One region of the Nocardiopsis sp. NPDC055551 genome, then DNA from elsewhere that is predicted to be linked to it. Evidence: riboswitches for the same ligand, from Rfam matches in the RefSeq annotation. Region 1 holds a riboswitch; the other holds the start of a gene.
What was found. Region 1 has a riboswitch for thiamine pyrophosphate ahead of thiO (glycine oxidase ThiO). Riboswitches for the same ligand answer to the same signal wherever they lie in the genome.
Positions count from the first base shown of each region.

Region 2: linked by a shared signal. The riboswitch ahead of thiD (bifunctional hydroxymethylpyrimidine kinase/phosphomethylpyrimidine kinase) and the one ahead of thiO (glycine oxidase ThiO) in region 1 are both predicted to bind thiamine pyrophosphate.

Region 1 is NZ_JBSHJJ010000004.1:331,557-335,761, reverse strand. Features, by position in the region: gene ACWGSK_RS10105 (DUF418 domain-containing protein) at 1-186, shown strand, start outside; gene ACWGSK_RS10100 (SDR family oxidoreductase) at 254-1,147, shown strand; gene thiE (thiamine phosphate synthase) at 1,266-1,928, opposite strand; gene ACWGSK_RS10090 (Rv2175c family DNA-binding protein) at 2,009-2,368, opposite strand; TPP riboswitch at 2,456-2,567, shown strand; gene thiO (glycine oxidase ThiO) at 2,565-3,767, shown strand; gene thiS (sulfur carrier protein ThiS) at 3,794-4,006, shown strand; gene ACWGSK_RS10075 (thiazole synthase) at 4,010-4,205, shown strand, end outside.
Region 2 is NZ_JBSHJJ010000006.1:30,934-35,138, forward strand. Features, by position in the region: gene ACWGSK_RS12320 (alanine/glycine:cation symporter family protein) at 1-837, shown strand, start outside; gene thiD (bifunctional hydroxymethylpyrimidine kinase/phosphomethylpyrimidine kinase) at 911-1,714, opposite strand; TPP riboswitch at 1,703-1,801, opposite strand; gene ACWGSK_RS12330 (DUF368 domain-containing protein) at 1,869-2,795, opposite strand; gene ACWGSK_RS12335 (acyl-CoA synthetase) at 3,190-4,205, opposite strand, start outside.

The sequences.
Region 1 (4,205 bases):
ATGTTCCTGTACGCGGTCGGGGTGTGGCTGCTCACCGTGGTGGGCGCCTACGCGCTGGAGCGCGCGGGGCGTCGTGGCCCGGCCGAGGTGCTGTTGCGCCGCCTGACCTACCGGCGCATCACCCGTACGATCGCCCCTGTCACGGGTGGGAACGAGGAGGCTCCCCAAGAGCACACCACCCGCTGACCGATGAGCTCAAAAAGGGGCGTGCCGATGAGCGGCCGGCACGTCCCCATACTCCAGGATGGCTGTCATGGGTGACGATCACATGACAAACCACACCATAGGGGTGACCGGAGCCACGGGAGCGGTGGGCGGGCGCGTGGCCGCCCGGATCGCTCGGCTCGGGTCGACACAGCGATTCATCGTGCGCGACATCAATCGCGCCCCGGAGTACCCGGGCAGCAGCGCGTCGATGGCCGACTACGAGGACGGGGCCGGGTTCACGCGGGCCTGTCGGGGGGTGGACACCCTGTTCCTGGTCTCGGCCACCGAGTCCGAGGAACGAATGGAGACCCACGTCAGCGCGGTGGACGCGGCGGTCGAGGCGGGGGTCTCCCGGATCGTGTACCTGTCGTTCCTCGGTGCGGGCCCGGCCTCGACCTTCACCTTCGCCCGGACGCACTTCTTCACCGAGGCGCACATCAGATCCACCGGTGTGTCCTACACGTTCCTGAGACCGAGCCTGTACCTGGACCTGCTGCCCCATTGGGTGGACGACGAGGGAGTGGTGCGCGGCCCGGCCGGTGACGGTCGGGCCGCGTGGGTGTCCCGGGACGACGTGGCCGACGTGGCCACCGCCGTCCTGACCGACCCCGTGGTGATCGCCGCGTCGGAGCGGACCACCTACGACGTGACCGGCCCGGAGGCGTTGTCGGTGGGCGCCACGGTGGAGAAGCTGGGCAGGCTCACCGGCCGCACCATCCACTACGTGCCCCAGAACTGGGAGGAGGCGCTGGAGTCACGCCGGCGCACCGGAGCCGCGGAGTGGGAGGTCGAGGGGTGGGCGTCGTCGTACGCGGCGATCGCGAACGGGGAGATGGACGTGGTGGCCGATACCGTGCCGAGCCTGACCGGGCACCCGGCGCAATCCATCGAGGGTTTCCTGCGCCGTCATCCGAGCGCGTTGGCGCACGTCGCGGTCTGACATCGGCGGTCTCTTCCCGACCACCGCCGTGCGGAGTGCGCGGTCGAGTTCGGCGGACCCGAGGTGCTGATCCCCGGGAGGTTCCCCGTCACCGGGTCCGGTGAGGCGTCGCCTCGGTTCAGGCCCGCGCGGTGAGCCGTTCCTTGAGGGCGACCGCCGCGGCACGGGGGTCCTCCGCCTCGGTGATGGCGCGCACCACGACGACACGCGAGGCGCCGGCGTCGAGCACCTCGTCGATGGTGGTCAGGTCGATGCCGCCGATGGCGAACCAGGGTCGTTCGGTCCCCAGTGCGGCGGCCTTCTCCACCAGGGCCGGGCCGGCGGCAGGGCGTCCCGGCTTGGTGGGGGTGGCCCAGGTCGGTCCGACGCAGAAGTAGTCGCTGCCGGCTTCCTCGGCGGAGGCCATGGCGGCCTCGACGTCGTTGTTGGATCGCCCGATGACGGGGTCCGCGCCGATGATGTCCCTGGCCATGGACACGGGCAGATCGCGCTGTCCCAGATGCAGAACGTCGGCGCGCACCGCGCGGGCGATGTCGGCGCGGTCGTTGACGGCGAGCAGCGCGCCGTGGCGTTCGCACGCCTCGCGCATGACCTCCAGCGCGGCGAGTTCCTCGCGGGCCTCCAGCCCCTTGTCCCGGAGCTGGACGATGTCCACCCCTCCGGCCAGGGCCGCGTCCGTGAACTCGGCGAGGTCACCGCGCTCGGTACGGGCGTCGGTGCACAGGTACAGAAGGGATGCGTCCAGGCGCTCGCGCAGGCTGGTTCCGTGGTTGGTCCTCACACCCGACACATTAGGCCCTGGTCGTCGAGGGGCCCAAGGGCGCACCCCCCGGTGCGCCCCATGGAGCGAACGGCGATCACTCAGAAGGCCATGGCCTGGGCGCGGCGACGCACCTCGGTGCCCCGGTTCTCGCGCATGGCCTGGATCGGGGTCCCCGGAAGGGTGTCGTCCGGTGTGAAGAGCCAGCGCAGAGCCTCCTCGGTGGAGAAACCCGCGTCGGAGAGCAGCACGATGGTGCCGGGCAGCCCCTTGACGAGGTCGTCACCGTCCAGGAAGGCGGCGGGGATGGAGAGTTCTCCCTTGCGAACCACGCCCATGAGGCGGTTCTCGCGGATGAACGTCTTGATCCGGTTCGGGCTGACGCCCAGCGGCTCGGCCGCCTCGCGCAGGGTCAGCCAGTCGCCGACCAGTTCGTCGATGTCGAGGTCTTTGTGTGTCACCCTCCCAATCTGCCACACCCCACCGGCCACCGAGGACCGCCCGAACCCGTGCGGGGTCACCTGGCCTAGGATGGCGGGGAGCGAACAGACATGTCCCGCGGGAGCCGGGTGGACCCGGCTGAGAGGGAGACCGAGCAGTCTCCGACCGCACGAACCTGATCCGGATCATGCCGGCGAAGGGAGGGGAGCGCGCACCATGCGCGACTTCGAGGATTCCCGCTACAGGACCGGTTCCGACACCGATGGTGTGGTCGTCGTCGGTGGCGGCGTCATCGGGAGGGTCGTCGCCTGGCGGGCGGCCCGACACGGTCTGGACGTCACCCTGGTCGAGCCCGATCCCGTCACCGAACCCGCCGACGCGCGTTCCTCCTCCGCCGTCGCGGCGGGCATGCTCACGCCCGCCACCGAGGCGATCTTCGGTGAGGAGGAACTCATGGGACTCGGCGTCCGCTCCGCGCGGATGTACGACTCCTTCGTCGCCGAGGTGGAGGCGGACTCCGCCATGTCGGTGGGCCACCACCGCACCGGAACGCTCCTGGTCGCCTTCGACCGGGACGACCTGGCCGTCCTCGATGAACTCCACGACCTGCAACGACGTCTGGGCATCGCCACCGAGCGGTTGAACAGTCGAGAGTGCCGCCGGTTGGAACCCCACCTGGCCCCTTCGGTGCGGGGCGGGGTCCTGGCCCCAGAGGATCACTCCGTCGACCCCCGCCGTCTACTTCCGGCCCTGGCCCGGGCCGCCGAACGCGCGGGCGCGCGCGAGGTGGCCGGGGCCGTGACCGAGGTCTCCTCCCCCGGTCCCGACGGGGCCCGGTTGGGAGTGCACCTGGCCGACGGCACCGTTCTGCCGACCCACCAGGTCGTCCTCGCCGCGGGTTGCCTGAGCGACCGGATCACCCTGCCCGCGCCGGTGCTGCCTCCGATCCGGCCGGTCAAGGGACAGTTGTTGCGCGCCCGGGTCCGTGAGGGGGAGCCCCCGCTCGTGGAGCGGACGGTGCGCGGCCTGGTCCGCGGCTTCCCGGTCTACCTGGTGCCCCGCGCCGACGGCGAGGTCATCGTGGGCGCGACCCAGGAGGAGCTGGGGTACGACACCGCCCTGACCGCGGGCGGGCTCTGGCAGGTGCTGCGGGACGCGCGCGAACTCGTTCCCGGGGTCACCGAGCTGGAGGTCACCGAGACCTGCGTGGGCCTGCGCCCCGGGTCCCCCGACAACCGACCCCTGCTGGGCCCCACCCGGGTGCCGGGACTGCACCTGGCCGTGGGCCACTTCCGGCACGGGGTGCTGTTGGCCCCCGTGACCGGAGAGGTCATGGTGCGGGCGCTCACGACCGGGGCCCTGCCCGAATACGCGCATGGATTCGCCGCCGACCGGCCGCTGTCCGATGGCGGCGCGTGAGACGAACCGACGACGTGGGAGTGACTGTGGAACTGATCATCAACGGCGAGAGTCGCCAGAGCACGGCCACCACGGTCGAGGCGGTCGTACGCGACCTCACCTCGGCCGGCGACGGGGCGATCCCCGGCGGGATCGCGGTGGCGATCAACGACGAGGTGGTGCGGCGCACCGCGTGGGCCGGCACGGACCTGACGCCGGGCGACCGCGTGGACGTCCTGACCGCCGTACAGGGAGGCTGAACCATGACCGACATCCTCGACACCCGGCCCGATGTCGACACCGTCGAAGACCCCGTGATCATCGCCGGCGTCCCCTTCGGCTCCCGCCTCATCACCGGAACCGGCGGCGCGCCCTCCCTGGAGGTGCTGGAGGAGGCCCTGCTGGCCTCGGGGACGGAGCTGACCACCGTGGCCATGCGCCGGGTCGCCCCGGGCACGC
Region 2 (4,205 bases), on a different contig from region 1:
CTGATGATCCTGTCCGGCGGAGTGATCCTCGGTGGCATCAAGAGCATCGGTCGTGTCGCCTCCGGCCTCGTGCCGATCATGATCATCGGTTACGTCGGCATCTGCCTCGTCGTGCTCATCGCCAACTGGCAGTCGCTCCTGCCCGCCTTCCAGCTGGTGTTCACCGACGCCTTCACCGGGACCTCCGCCGTCGGCGGTTTCGCGGGCGCCGGTGTCATGCTCGCCATCCAGATGGGCTTCGCCCGCGGCATCTTCTCCAACGAGTCCGGGCTGGGCACCGGTGGTATCGCCGCCGCCGCGGCCAAGACCAAGGAGCCGGTCCGTCAGGCCATGGTCTCCATGACCCAGACCTTCATCGACACCATCATCGTGGTGAGCATGACCTGCCTGGTCATCATCGTGACCGGTGTGTGGCAGGGAGACGAGGCCGAGGACGGTTCGCTGCTGACGTCGCAGGCCATGACCGAGGGGCTGGGTGCCATCAGCCCCACCTTCGGTACCGCGGGCGCCTACGTCGTCGCGGCCTCCGTGGCCGTCTTCGCCTTCAGCACCCTGCTCGGCTGGGCCTACTACGGTGAGCGGTGCGTGGAGTTCCTGGGCGGACGCAAGCTGGTCCTGCCCTACCGACTCATCTTCATCGTCATCATCTTCATCGGTTCGGTCGCCAGCCTCGACTCCGTCTGGCTGTTCAGCGACATCGCCAACGGCCTGATGGCGCTGCCGAACCTGGTGGGGTTGCTCCTGCTGTCCCCGGTCATCGTGGCGGAGAGCAAGAGGTTCTTCGGTCACCCCGATTGGCGTAACCCGGACGCGGTGATGGACGACGTCCAGCGCTAGCCGACTCGCACGCCCCACGGGGAGAATATGAAGGGGGGACCGGTCCGCACGGGCCGGTCCCCCCTTCGTGTGATCACCACCAGGCGTGGAAATGGTGCACGGGGCCCTGGCCGCCGCCGGCGTCGATCTCGTCGGCGTGGCGCAGCGCCTCGGTCAGCCAGGTCTTGGCGTCGGCCACGGCGGTGGCCACGTCCGGGCGTTGGGGGATCAGCGCGGCGATCGCGGAGGACAGGGTGCAGCCGGTGCCGTGGGTGTTGCGGGTCGCCACGCGCGTGGCGCTCAGCTCGACCGGGGCGGACTCCCCGTCGACCAACAGGTCGACGCTGTCGGTACCCGGCAGGTGACCACCCTTGAGCAGGACCCGACGCGGCCCCAGCTTCAGAAGCCTCTCGGCCTGGGAGCGCATCGTGGCCAGGTCCGTGGCCTCCTCCTCGCCGAGCAGGTCGGCGGCCTCCGGCAGATTCGGTGTGAGCAGGTCGGCGCGCGGCAGCAGTTCTCCGCGCAGCGCCTCCATCGCCGAACGCTCCAACAACCGGTCGCCGCTCTTGGCGACCATCACCGGGTCCACCACCACGTTCGGCAGCCCGTGTCGGTCGATCGCGGCGGCCACGGCCTCGGTGACCTCGGCGGTACCCAGCATTCCCACCTTGACCGCGTGGACCGTGGCGTCCCCGAACAGTGTCTCCATCTGGTCGACGACGAACGAAGCGGGGACACCGTGAACCCCGGTGACCCCGCGCGTGGACTGGGCGGTCAACGCCGTCACCACGCTCATCCCGAAGACCCCGTGGGCGGAGAACGACTTCAGGTCCGCCTGGACGCCGGCGCCCCCACTGGGGTCGCTTCCGGCGATGGACACGACGTTGTGCACGCTCATGGGCGTTCCTTCGCTAGTACGAACTAGGGCAGGTTCGACGGGTGTGCTCTCAGCCGGGTCGTTTCCCCGGCACCCCGCGCCGTCGGGGTCGAAGCGCCGTGAAGCGCTCGCTCGACCCCGACTCGGTATGTGGTTGTGGGTACGACTCTAAGGGTCAGACGGAGACGCTCTGGTGACCGGCCTCGTGCTCGCGCTGGGCGCGGGTGCGGTGCTCCCACACGATCGAAGCGACCACGATTACGAAGCCGAGCGCGGTGAAGGCCAGCGTCACGGGCACGTCGGTCATCGGCAGGATCTCTCGCTCCTCGGACTGCCAAGGCCACAGGGCGCGCAGCGAACCGGCCATGAGACCGGTGAGCACGACCAGGGTGACGTGGTGGTGGTTCTCCAGCAGGAACTGCAGGACCTTCACGAACAGGGCGAGACCGGTGATCATGCCGAGCACGAAGACCGCGATGTAGGGGATGTCGACCGAGCGCAGGGCGGCCATGGTGGGCTCGTACAGACCCAGGGCCAGCAGGATGAAGGATCCGGACAGACCTGGAAGGACCAGGGCGCAGATCGCGACCGCGGCGGCGATGAACACCACCACGGGATGGGTGGGCAGGTTGGCACCCGGCAACCCGGTGAGGAAGAAGGAGAGCGCGGCGAAGACCAGGGCCAGGAGGTAGTGCCAGGCCTTCCAGGTCTTGCCCGCGCCGGTGTAGGGGATCCACAGGCAGGCCAGTACCAGTCCGAAGAAGAGGGCGTAGGCGTACTGGGTGTGGCTCTCGACCAGGGGCGCCAGGAAGACCGCGGCGAGGATGAGCGCGAAGGCCATACCGATCAGGGCGGGGATCAGGACGCCCCAGTCCACCTGGCGGAACTGCTCCCGGGCACGGTCCTTGCCGCGTCCTCGGGGCACGTCGGTGACGTAGCGCTTGATCCCGCTGACCGCGTGGCCCGCGCCACCGATCAGCTTGTCGTAGAGACCGACCATCAGGGCGACGGTGCCGCCGCTGATACCGGGCAGTGCTTCGGAGGTGCCCACGGCCCCGCCGCGCACCGCGTTGAAGATGTAGGAGCCTACTGAGTTGGCCATGAATGCTCGGGCGCTTCTTCCGGGGAGCCGGAAAGGGGACGCCGTCCTCCGTCCTGATGGTGTCGCCGGTCCCGTATCCACGGTGGACCGGACGATCAAAGGGGTGCTTGGGTCGGCGCGGACCTCGATGAATCCGCCGATGGTACGATCCCGGGCCCAACGCCGAGGTTCGTCACTCCGGCCACACGATGGGGGAAGGGGACCGCGGCCCCCGGGCCGGGTGTGGCCATTCTAGCGTCGTCGATGAGGGCGGAAAGCGTCCCGGAACTGTCCTGGAGACATCGAGAGGGCGCCGAAACCGCGTTTCGGATGCTTAATGGTGTACTGACTCGGAGACCGAAATGAGGGGTACCACAGAGGGAGGTCGAGGGGACCCCTCGGAGACCTCCACGGGTCACCGCGATCGGGGACTGTGGGCGCCCTCATCGGCCACCGAAGTGGCCCAACGGTAGTCCTGTTTGCCCACGGCGGTGCGCCGGACCCGGTCCACGAAGTGCACCGTCCGGGGCACCTTGAACCCGGCCAACCGAACCCGGCAGTGGGCGCGCAACGCCTTCTCGTCCGGGTCGCTTCCGGGGGCCAACGAGACCAGGGCCGTGACCCGCTGGCCGAGGTTCTCGTCCGGGGCGGGCACCACGATCACGTCGTCCACCGACGGGTGGGCCTTGAGCACGGCCTCCACCTCCTCGGGATACACTTTCTCCCCGGCGGTGTTGATGACCACGCTGCCCCGGCCCAACAGGTCGATCGAACCGTCCGTGGCCCGGGTCCCGTAGTCGCCCGACAACGCCCAACGTCGCCCCTCGGCGTCGGTGGGAAAGGTACGAGCGGTGGCGATGGGGTCGTTGTAGTAGCCCAAGGGGATCCGGCCGGTCCGCGCGATCCGTCCGACCTGTGGCGACCCCGGCCGCAACGGACGCAACGCGTCATCCAGCACCGAGATGCTGCCGCCCATGGTGAAGCTGCGACGGTCGGTGGCGTCGGCGACCGTGGCCGCCTCGTCGGGGGCGGTCGCCGAACCGCACACACCCGTCTCCGAACCCCCGTAGGAGTCGGCCAGGGTCACGTCTCCGCGCCAGGCCCTCCACAGGTTGCGCACCGCCGGGGTCAACGGGGTACCACCGGAACGCACCGAGGTCAGGTCAGGGCACAGTTCGGGCTCGGTGAGCAGGTGCCGCGCCAGGGGACGCGCCATCGCGTCGCCCACCAGCTGGAGCGCGTGCACGCCCTCGCGGTGCGCCAGTTCCAGCACACGGTCCGGCCGGAAGCTGCGGTCGGTGGACAGCACCACGCGCTTGCCGCACAGCAGCATGCTCAACGCGTGCCACTGCCCGGCCGCGTGCATGACCGGACCCAGGACCAGCATGCGCTGCGGGAAACAGCGAACGGCGCGTTCGGCCACCTCATCGG